2 regions of the Desmospora activa DSM 45169 genome follow, and region 1 is predicted to be linked to the other one. Evidence: riboswitches for the same ligand, from Rfam matches in the RefSeq annotation. Region 1 holds a riboswitch; the other holds the start of a gene.
What was found. Region 1 has a riboswitch for S-adenosylmethionine ahead of C8J48_RS10610 (aminotransferase class I/II-fold pyridoxal phosphate-dependent enzyme). Riboswitches for the same ligand answer to the same signal wherever they lie in the genome.
Positions count from the first base shown of each region.

Region 2: linked by a shared signal. The riboswitch ahead of C8J48_RS09865 (ECF-type riboflavin transporter substrate-binding protein) and the one ahead of C8J48_RS10610 (aminotransferase class I/II-fold pyridoxal phosphate-dependent enzyme) in region 1 are both predicted to bind S-adenosylmethionine.

Region 1 is NZ_PZZP01000001.1:2,182,431-2,188,310, reverse strand. Features, by position in the region: gene C8J48_RS10615 (ornithine--oxo-acid transaminase) at 1-1,185, opposite strand, end outside; SAM riboswitch class I at 1,439-1,550, shown strand; gene C8J48_RS10610 (aminotransferase class I/II-fold pyridoxal phosphate-dependent enzyme) at 1,627-2,829, shown strand; gene C8J48_RS10605 (aminotransferase class I/II-fold pyridoxal phosphate-dependent enzyme) at 2,834-4,015, shown strand; gene dcd (dCTP deaminase) at 4,261-4,818, shown strand; gene C8J48_RS10595 (hypothetical protein) at 5,015-5,278, shown strand; gene C8J48_RS10590 (YciI family protein) at 5,349-5,603, opposite strand; gene C8J48_RS10585 (YitT family protein) at 5,620-5,880, opposite strand, start outside.
Region 2 is NZ_PZZP01000001.1:2,020,256-2,026,135, forward strand. Features, by position in the region: gene C8J48_RS09845 (HAD family hydrolase) at 1-110, shown strand, start outside; gene C8J48_RS09850 (MFS transporter) at 348-1,526, opposite strand; gene C8J48_RS09855 (GNAT family N-acetyltransferase) at 1,779-2,657, opposite strand; gene queF (preQ(1) synthase) at 2,720-3,136, opposite strand; SAM riboswitch class I at 3,511-3,624, shown strand; gene C8J48_RS09865 (ECF-type riboflavin transporter substrate-binding protein) at 3,715-4,275, shown strand; gene C8J48_RS09870 (ABC transporter ATP-binding protein) at 4,288-5,880, shown strand, end outside.

The DNA.
Region 1 (5,880 bases):
GAGAATGGTACGCACTTTTTCCAGCGCCCAATCCAATTCTTCTCGAGTGATGGTTAGCGGTGGGGCGAAGCGGATGGTATTTTCATGAGTTTCTTTACATAACAGTCCACCGTCCGCTAACTGTTCACAATAGGAGCGGGCGGGGACGTGCAGTTCCACACCGATAAAGAGCCCTTTTCCGCGCACTTCTTTGATCACGGAGTTATCAATCGTTCTCAGTTCGTGTAAAAAATACTCTCCTAGCTCACGGGAGCGCTGCGGTAGATCGTCCTCCACCATGACATCCAAAGCTGCGATTGAAACAGCACAAGCCAGCGGGTTCCCACCAAAGGTAGATCCATGGGAACCAGGTTCAAAAACACCGAGAATCTCCTCGTCGGCGGCAACGGCGGAGATGGGTAGAATCCCACCGCCAAGGGCTTTTCCCATGATAATTAAATCCGGTTTTACTTCTTCCCAATCACAGGCAAACAGTTGACCGGTCCGTCCAAACCCGGTCTGGATTTCATCAGCGGCAAACAGTACACGGTTTTCGCGGCAGATGGCGGCAGCATTTTTAAGGGATCCTGGTGGGGGTACGATCACACCCGCCTCTCCCTGGATCGGCTCCACCAAAAAAGCGGCGGTATTTGGAGTGATGGCTCGGCGCAGGGCTTCTTCATCTCCGTAGGGGATCACCTTGATTCCAGGAAGCAGGGGACCGAAACCGCGTTTGTATTCATCGTTGGAAGAGAGGGAGACGGCAGCCAGGGTGCGACCATGGAAGTTCTCTTCACAGACGATGATTTCCGCCTGGTCCGCGGGGACTCCTTTTGCATCGTAGGCCCAGCGGCGCACCGCTTTGATGGCGGTTTCAACCGCTTCCGCCCCGGTGTTCATCGGCAATACCATCGATTTACCTGTCAATTGGGACACCCGTTGGTAAAAAAGTCCCAGTTGGTCATTGTGAAATGCGCGGGAAGTGAGGGTTACTTTATCCGCCTGCTCTTTTAAGGCTTGGATCAGTCGCGGATGGCGGTGGCCGTGGTTGAGGGCGGAATATGCGCTCAACATATCCATATATCGGTTGCCGTCTGCATCTTCCACCCACACCCCTTCCGCCTTTGCGATGACGATCGGCAGCGGGTGGTAGTTGTGGGCGCCATATTTTTCCGTCAATTGGATCATGGTTTGATTTTGTGACATTCGGATTCCTCCTTGCGACGCGGGATAGCCGCTCTGCTCGATGGGGCTCACTTTTTTAGTGTATACCAGCAAGCCCCATCTAGAGAAGGTTTTGCAGTGAAATGAATAATATTACGGTCAGCTGTATAGTATTGTGTTGCATTTGCTAAATCATGATCCCTTTTTTGTAATCTGCTCTTGACGATGCACCTGGACCTCGATATAATGAAACACAAGTTTTATGCATTGTGCGACAATTTTATAGGTAAACTGTCTCTTATCAAGAGCGGCGGAGGGAACGAGCCCGATGAAGCCCGGCAACCCCGACAGATGTGTCGGAAGGTGCCAATTCTCGCAGGTCCGGTTAGGGATCTGACAGATAAGGGGGGAGAATCCCTGAAACCATCCCTTCCTTATCGGAAGGGTTTTTAATTTGGAGGATAAAGCAAGGGAGAGAGAACGATGGATCGAGATCGATGTCATCATAACCAGGAACGTTTACACCGGGAGACACTGTTGGCCCAGATTGGAAACGGTCGGGAGGAGCGAACAGGGGCAGTCAGCTTTCCCGTTTATCACTCTACTGCTTACCAACATCCGGCGTTAGGTGAATCGACGGGGTATGATTATACCCGTACCGCCAACCCCACCCGCACAATCTTGGAAGATGCGATTGCTGAATTGGAAGGCGGCGATGCCGGTTTTGCGACCAGCTCCGGCATGGCGGCGATTCAAACGGTGATGGGCCTTTTTTCGCAGGGGGATCACCTCATTGTTTCGTTGGATTTGTACGGCGGAACCTATCGTTTATTTGAAGAGGTGTTAAGCCGATACGGTTTATCTTTCAGTTATGTTGACCTTAGGGATGTAGAAGCGGTAAAGGCGGCGGCTACTCCTCATACCAGGGGGATTTTTGTCGAATCACCCACCAATCCCTTGATGCGGGTGACGAATATTAAGGCCATCTGCGATATCGCCAATAAGTGGGGTTGGCTTTCTATCGTCGATAACACCTTTATGACACCCTATTGTCAGCGTCCGTTGGCGCTGGGAGCGGATGTGGTCCTACACAGTGGTACCAAATACTTAGGCGGTCACAATGATGTGCTAGCGGGGTTGATTGTCACTAAGGGAGAGGAATTATCCGCTAAAGTGGCTGCCTTACACAACGGAATTGGAGCGGTCCTCTCCCCCCAGGACTCGTGGTTGTTGATGCGCGGGATGAAGACATTGGCCCTGCGGATGGAAAAACATCAGGAAAATGCGATGGCATTGGCACAGTTTTTGCAGAACCATCCCGCAGTGGATGAGGTGTTTTATCCCTCCCTCGACCCTGAGGAACGAAAGATACAGGAAGCACAGAGCGACGGATTTGGCGGAATGCTCTCCTTCCGCATCCGCGAGGCGGAGTGGGTACCGGAATTTCTACGCTACCTGCGTTTGATCTCCTTCGCCGAAAGTTTAGGGGGAGTGGAAAGCTTGGTTACTTATCCCGCCACCCAGACCCACGCCGACATTCCTGAACCGATACGGCGTAAAGTGGGTGTTTGTGATCGGTTGTTGCGCCTGTCAGTGGGAATTGAGCATTTGAACGATCTGACCGCCGACCTGTCTTATGCTTTGGACCAAGCCCGCTCGACGGTTACCACGGGAAAGGGTGTGTAAAGCGATGAAGTTTGAAACACGGTTACTGCACAACGGCAACGAAATTGATCCGATTACTGGGGCGGCCAGTATCCCGTTGTATCAGGCCTCCACTTTTCACCAAGCGGATGTGGACCAGCCCGGTGTCTATGATTATGCCCGCTCCGGCAACCCTACCCGCCACGCGTTGGAAGAGACGATTGCTCAGTTGGAAGGTGGGTGTCGCGGGTTTGCCTTCGCTTCCGGAATGGCGGCGATCTCCAGTACTTTGTTTCTCTTTTCCACCGGGGATCATTTGGTTGTCTCCAACGATCTGTACGGGGGAACCTTTCGCGTTCTGACCGAAGTGTTGCCGCGGATGGGGATTGAGGCCGATTTTGTGGATACGACTGATCTGGCGGCGGTAGAGGCAGCGGTCAAACCTCATACTCGAGCCATTTATGTGGAAACCCCTTCTAATCCTACGCTTAAAGTGACCGATTTACGGGGGATCGCCGAGATTGCCCAGCGCCATGGTCTGCTCACTGTTGTTGATAATACCTTTCTCACCCCGTATTTTCAGCGTCCCTTGGAGCTGGGGGCAGATATTGTCATTCACAGCGCAACCAAATTTATCGGTGGCCACAGCGATGTCGTCTCCGGATTGGTAGCGGTAAAAGATGTGGATGTGGCAAACCGCCTCTATGGATTGCAAAATGCCTTGGGTGCGGTGTTGGGTGTGCAGGATTCTTGGCTGACGATGCGGGGGTTAAAAACCTTGGCCACCCGGATGGAAGCGGCTACTGCTTCTGCTGAACGTATTGCAAAAGCCCTTTCCCGCCATCCACAAGTTAAACACGTCTACTACACCGGCTTGCCCGATCACCCCGGTCATCAGCTACAAGCGTCACAGGCGAGTGGCCATGGCGCGGTTCTCTCCTTTGATCTGGGAAGCGGGGAAAAGGTGAGGGAAGTGTTGTCACAAGTGAAACTTCCTCTCGTCGCCGTCAGTTTAGGGGCGGTGGAAAGCATTCTCTCGTACCCCGCCCGTATGTCTCATGCCGCTATGCCGCGGTCGGAACGGGAAGTCAGAGGCGTGACCGAGGGCTTATTGCGCCTCTCCGTCGGCTTGGAGGATGCCGGCGATCTCTTGGAAGATCTGGAACAGGCTATCGACGGCCGTCGCTTTGTTTCCATCGCCTCCGAATGGCGGGCCTCCATCGTATAACGACAACGTATAGCCGTTATAGGCGGTTCAGATTGATGACAAACTACTGGAATGGTTAGAAAACAGAGGGAGGGGTAGTTATCCGGCGAGCGACTCTGCCACGCATGGAGCGAAGACGGATAACCACCCCGACCATCCCGCGACCAGTTTGTTAGCATCCTCAACCGCCGTTGCTGGCGGTTTTTCCTTTGGAAGGATTGTTGTACAATGGGATGGACTAGAAAAACAAAGGAGTATGGACGGTTATGACGATTAAATCGGATAAATGGATTCGACAAATGGCGACTGAACACGGCATGATCGACTCTTTTATCGATCGAAACGTAGGTAAAGGGGAAGCGATCAGCTTCGGTTTATCCAGCTATGGCTATGATCTACGGGTAGGGGATGAATTTAAGATCTTTCATAATGCCTTGATGCCGGTAATCGATCCCAAAGCGATCAGCGAAGATTCATTTTTGGATTTTAAGGGGGATGTTTGTATTATTCCACCTAATTCTTTTGCTTTAGCTACATCGGTGGAGTATTTTCGCATTCCGGAAAATGTGCTGGCGGTCTGTGTCGGAAAATCGACCTACGCCCGTTGCGGCATTATTACAAACGTGACTCCCTTTGAGCCGGGATGGGAAGGGCATGTGACTCTGGAAATCTCCAATACAACCCCTTTGCCGGCTAAAATTTATGCCAATGAGGGATTGTGTCAGGTGTTGTTTTTGGAAAGCGATGAGGTGTGCGAAGTATCGTACCGTACAAAACAGGGAAAATATCAAAACCAGCGTGGGATCACCTTGCCGCGCATTTGATTTTATCGCCCGCTCCGTTAAGGTGTGGGCGGATTTTTTGAGATTTTGACACAAAATAGTTCAAAAATTGTACATACACTGAACACCAATTCTTGATAAAGTAAGGGTAGAATAAAAGAAAACCATTTCATATCAAAAAGATGCTTGTCTACCGGCATCGTTTAATATTAAGAATATTTAAATGGGAGGGCTTACAATGGCAAAAGTACGGGGAAAGTTTGTTATGGGAGGCGTTCAAGCCGGCCCGGTGTTAAATCAATTGGAAGTGGGAGATCAGCTTTCTCTCATCGGCGCTTTTGGCAAGGTGACCGATGTCGATATTTTGGAGAGCTACAAGTATGACGGGCGTAAGGTGTATATCACCGATAAGTTGGGATTGATCTATGCCGATGAAGTGATGGCTGTCTCCATGCCCGCTTGGCGAAAGGCGCTTGCCAAAAAAGATGCGCGTGTAGGCTGAGTCTAAAAATGAAACCCCTTCCGTAATTTCGGAAGGGGTTTTTGTTGTGATCGGGTTTGACGAATATGTATCATATTTTCCATTCATGCAGTTCCAGTCGGCGGACGCCTTCTAGCACATAGGGATCCTTTTCAGCCAATTCCTTTGCCTCAGCAAACGAATCGGCGATATAGATGACCAACCCTCCGGTTCCATCGGTAAAAGGTCCTTTCGCAAAAATCTTGCCTGCTTGCTCAAGCGTATGTAAATAGTCCAGATGTTGTGGTCGAAACTGTTGATTCAGTTCCGGTTTTTCCATGTAGAGAATGGCGGCAAAATGGGCCATTATTTTCAACTCCTTTTTAGCTTCGTCTGAAATACCCCATGATATCCACTGTTTCGGTGATATTGACAAAGGCGTGGGGATCGGCGGAGGTGACCCAGCGCTTGACGTCAGGCAGCTCGTAGCGGGAAATGACGGTGATTAGAATACTGCGCTGCTCTCGCGTATAAGCACCTTCCCCATCTAACACGGTGATGCCGCGCACAAGGTTGGTAAGAAGCTTTTTTTTGACGGCATCCCCTTTTTTGGTGATAATCATCAGCGTCAACTTCACATGACG
Region 2 (5,880 bases), 160 kb from region 1:
CCGATTGGCCCAACGATCTTCCGCCCCCGGATTGGACGTTACAGCGATTGGGTGATCTGTTTACCATTATGAGGGGATATTCCTCTGTTTCAGCACTCCACAATCCTTGAGGGAAACCCAGGAGAATCTCCCGTTTGGAAAATTAACCAAGTGAGTGCACCTTAGGGCATCAACCCCATCTATCCGTTTACGCATCAAAAAAATCGCATCGTCTGCATCGGCAAACAAATTTCCCACCTCTCGTCGATCGCCTTTCTAACTTCCGATACACTTTCATTATCGGTAGTTAATGCCCCAAACGTAGCGGAAACGCTGCTTTTTCAGCCGTTTCCGCTTCCGTGTTTGGATCATATCAACGAATCCGCCTCCGCTGATCGCGCTTTTTTCTCCATCCGCTTCACCCCAATGAGAATACCCGCACCCAATAACGTCATTACCCCAAACATCATATACATAGTGAAAATGGGGTAGTGATCCATAATCGCCCCTCCTACAAGTGCAAAAAACCAATTGCCCAGTCCCACACCGGCTGCGGCATAAAGTGAAATTGCCGTCGCCCGCACTTCTTTGGGGACGATGGAACGGATATACTCCAAAGCGGCGGGGATATACAATCCAACGGAAAAACCTTGGGTGATCGTGCTCACGTAAACGAGCGACAGCGAGGGTTCAAAGGCGTAAAGCAACCAACGGCCTCCTGATACTACTGCGGCGAGAATAGTTACCGTCAGTAACCCTCGTTGTCGTATCCATTTTGCGGCAAACTTCATAAAAGGCGCTTCACTGCCGGCGGCGAGAAGAAACCCCAACCCCACTCCCGCCAAGGTTCCACCTAAGTCCTGTACCAGCAGACTGAAGTACACATTATTGGCATGTACCGGACCAAACACCAAAAACGTCGCCACCAAAAACAGGCCAAACCGGGGCAGTTTCAGCAAGCGACTCAACCCTGTCCGCAAATTGAGATCAAATGCAACCCTTTCCTTTGGTAACGCCAATCCGGTTAATGCACTCAACCACAAGGCCCCGGCAAAACCGAAAAAGATAACAACCAATCCCCAGCGATCCGACATCTCCCCCATGATAAATGCCGCGACCGCAAATCCGACCGCTCCCCATAAGCGAATATTGCCGTAGTCGCCTCCAACCCGGTGAACATAGTTCATCGCGATACTGTCCGAAATGGGCACAATCGCCGCCTGAAACGCTGCCAACGCCGCCGCCAACAGCAACAACCACACATATTGCTCCAACAGCAGATATCCTAAGCCGATGGTTCCCGTTACCGCCACCGCCAGAATCAGCACCTCGTTTGAACGCTGGGTATAATCACAGATGATTCCCCATATCGGTTGAGCAAACACCATCACGATTGGTCCAATGGAGAGGATCGCCCCGATCTGTGTCCCCGTCAGTCCCATTTCATCGCGAAAATAAACACTCAACAAAGGAAAGAAGCCCCCATAGCCAAAAAAGACCAAAAAGAACAACGAACTAAAGATCCAACGCTCTTTCGTCTGTGCCATTGTTCCCCCATCTCCGCCCTCTCTTTAGAAAGGGCTTTCTCTTTCCGTTTTTTACCGACTGATGCCATTGTACGCCTGTCGCCTGTTTGCCGCAATGGTGAGAAAGGCAACGTAATCTCATATTGCCTGGTTTGTTCATCCATTATGAAATGATCGCATTTTCCACTATGTTGATCGATACGTTACTACATCAATCACGATTTGGCATGCCTCATACAAAGATAACCCGTATGAAGCAACTTCAAGTTGTGGCTAGTATTTTTTCACCATCCATACCTGAGCGAGGGAGTGGGTAAATCCAACGGATTCCAATATCCTCACAACTCGCTCATCTGTAGTGCTCAGATTAAACGTACTCCTTTTACAGGCGGTATCCAACGGCGAAAAAGCTGCTTGTATCAGAGAACGGATAACGGCATCCGGATCGTTTGCCCCTGGTTTTGTACGACATTGATACAAAATGATTGCTTCCAATGTTCCATTAGTGTGATAAACACGTTTAAAGAGGGCATAACCAACCGACTCCCCATCTCCGTCACGAACAATAGCCGCCATGCCGTCCTTGATTCCCTCCCAGTCTGTTTGCCAAGGGGACAGTGACGGATAAAATGATAACGATGACACTTCACCGGCGCTTCCGATCTGTACCCGGTATGACTGCCGCTCTTTTAACAACGCAACATCCAGCGTCCCCGTTTTTTCCAGAAAAAGCAGCCGGTCAACCACACGATACCCCATCTTCTCATACAGAGAAATGGCTTTTTTATTCTTTTCAAAGGCTTCCAATGTGGCGATCTCCACCTGTTCCCGTTGATACAGAGCCATTGTCGCTTCCAGCAACGCTGTGCCCAGCCCTTTTCCCCGGTAGGGTACCGCTACACCGGTTCCTCCGTTCCATGCCGCTTTTCTCCCCTGTACCGTTCTTAGCCCGTTTAGCACGATCCCCACCGGTTCCTCTCCCGCAACGGCCACCAACGATCGCGCCGGGGACAGCCCTTCTATACCCATCCGTTGGACAAATCGATCCACCGTCATCGTAGCATCCACCAGATATCCTTCAAAACAGCGGTTCCATATTTGTGTCGCCTCTTCAAACGAGTATTCATGTAACGATCGAAATACCATCTCCATGAGATCCCCTCCTTTTTTTGATTGAACCAAAAAAACCCGGCTTACGCCAGGTCATTCATATGTTATTCCCCCGTCCACTCCGCCACCACACGCGTGCCAAGCCCACCACGGGCGTTCCATAAAGCTTCCACCTTCATCCACTTTGGTTTGGACACTGCCACCAGCTCCTCCAAAATACGACGGGTGGCGTGCTCTTGATAGATGCCCACATTGCGATAGGAGGTAAGGTAGTATTTTAACGATTTCATCTCAATCAGATGGCGACCCGGGACAAACGAAATCGTAATCTCTGCAAAATCAGGCAAACCCGACCATGGACATACCGAGGTAAATTCAGATGTAGGAATCTCCACTTCTATGTCTTTACCCGGATATTCATAAGGAATCGTTTCCAAGATATCAGTCATAATCGCCGACTCATCTTGAATGTCGAAGCGGATATTTTGATATTTACTGTGGTCCACATTAATCTCTGCCATCCATTTCTCCCCCTTTGATCCACTCTCATCATACCGCGATCCATTTTACCATACAACGCAACCTCGAGAAATTGACACTGGTCCACTCTCGTCCATAAAAAAATTAAGGCTCATACGAACGTTAGTTCTTGACACCGTCGATCGATTGGATTAAGATTAAAACATCCCTTTCTCGACCCAGTTAGAATCATGTCTTCTCTATCTTGGTCTACCCCTTAAAAACGGCTTTTGGCCGTTCTTTTTTTATTTGACGGGAAACAGAAACCAATGCATCTCCCGCTGTCGAAAACCTTGACGACCTTATCGATCTATACTAATATATCTTTTGGTATTATGTACTTTTGTCGTATCTTTTTTTCAAAACTACATACTTGATCTTATCAAGAGCGGCGGAGGGATTTGGCCCGATGAAGCCCAGCAACCTATTTGACCGCAAAAAAGGTGCCACATCCAACAGAGATCACCAGATATCTTCTGAAAGATAAGATGAACGACACACCGTCCCACTCTTTCCTTCGGAAAGGGTTTTTATTTTGCACGATCGCGTTCCACCAAATCTTAAAAAAGGAGCGGATACCATGTTTACTTCCCTTTTTCAATTGAACACCAAAACCGTCGTCACGATCGGCATCGGATCAGCTTTATACGGAATATTGGGCTTATTGGGATTTCCGATCGCACCCAACACCTTTATTAAGCCTGCTGTTGCCCTATTGGTGATCTTTGGGGCATTGTTTGGACCGGTGGTCGGGTTTTTGATCGGGTTTATCGGGCATCTCCTGACCGACCTCATCTCCGGTTGGGGCATTTGGTGGGGATGGGTGTTAAGTTCCGGCATCACCGGTCTGTTTATGGGGTTGGTATTTACCAATAAGGGCTTTAGCGTCAACGATGGCCAAGTCAAGGGAAGACATCTCGTCTTTTTGGCCATCTCCGGCCTTATCGGCATTATCATTGCTGTCTCGTTAGCCGGAGCACTCGATGTGTGGTTGATGTCAGAACCCGCCGACAAAGTCGTGCTGCAAGTGATCGGCGCCTCGGTCGCCAATGTCATCGTATTGGGGGCATTGGGGATTCCTGCCGTCTTGGGCTTAACCAAATGGAACCGGCGTAACACCAACTTAAAACTGGATGTTTAAAGGAGTCCGCTCATGTCTGCCATCCTTTCGTTTCAGGATTTTAGCTTTCGCTATAAACATGTATCCAACCCGACGCTAAAAAAGATCAACCTGGACATTCAAGCAGGGGAAATGATATTGATCGCCGGACCAAGCGGTTCCGGCAAATCGACACTGGCCCATTGTATCAATGGGCTTATCCCCTTTTCATATCCCGGGGAGATCACAGGGGAGCTTTTCATCCGTGGAGTTGCTCCTCAACCGAAACATCTGTCCGATATCAGCCGTGTGGTGGGTACCATCCTCCAGGATCAGGATGGTCAGTTTGTCGGTTTAACCGTAGGAGAAGATGTTGCGTTTGCTTTTGAGAATGAGGGCATTCCCCTGGAACAGATGAAAATCGAGGTCAAGCACGCACTGAATATGGTCGATATGCTGCCCTGGATCGATCGAAGCCCCCATGAATGTTCCGGCGGGCAAAAACAGCGGGTTTCTTTGGCCGGTATCCTCTCTATGTCTTGTGATGTGCTTCTGTTTGATGAACCCCTTGCCAACTTGGATCCCGCCAGTGCGCAACAAGCGATGGCGTTAATTGTTGAAATTGGGCAACGCACCGGTAAAACGGTAATTATTATTGAACATCGGATTGAAGATGTCCTGCGCCAACCGATTGATCGCATGGTGATTATGGACCAAGGAAGTATCCAAGCGATCGGCACACCGGATGAATTGCTCGCTACCAGCATCCTACGGGATGTCGGCTTGCGGGAACCGTTATATGTCGAGGCTCTCAAACACCTTCAGCCTGAGTGGAAACCGACGGATCGCCTCAGCAACATCCGTCACATCCTGTCCCCTTCACTTACACAAGCGTTGCACAACTGGTGTCGACCGGTCCCAGTAACAACCGATGCCGATCATAAATCTACAGTGTTATCTCTGGAAAACGTTCGCTTCGCCTATAACCACGGACCCGAAATCCTCCAGGGGATCACTTTTGATCTCCATGAAGGCGAAATTGTCTCCATCCTGGGGAATAATGGCGCCGGCAAGTCGACATTGGCCCACTTGATCACCGGTATGTATACCCCTACCAACGGTGATATCACTCTCAATGGAAAAAGCATCCGTCACTGGTCCATTAAAAAACGCGGACAACCAATCGGCTATGTCATGCAAAATCCCAACCAGATGATCACACAACAGTTGGTAACCGAGGAGGTAGCGCTGGGGTTAAAAATGAAGGGGACAGATCTAAAGCAAATCGATGAAAAAGTGCGGGAAGTACTAGAGACCTGCGGGTTATATCCGTATCGCAACTGGCCCATTTCCGCTCTCAGTTATGGACAGAAAAAACGAGTTACCGTTGCAGCTATACTGGCATTGGAACCGCAAGTGATCATCCTGGATGAACCGACCGCAGGGCAAGACTATCGGCATTATACAGAATTTATGCAGTTCATCCACTCCTTGTCCCAGCAGGGAATCGCCTTTTTATTGATTACTCATGATTTGCACCTGGCGATGGAGTACAGTGACCGCGCCATTGTTTTGTCACAGGGGCGGATTATAGCTGATGACAAGGTTACCCGCATTCTGACCGATTCCAGTGTAATCAAACAAGCC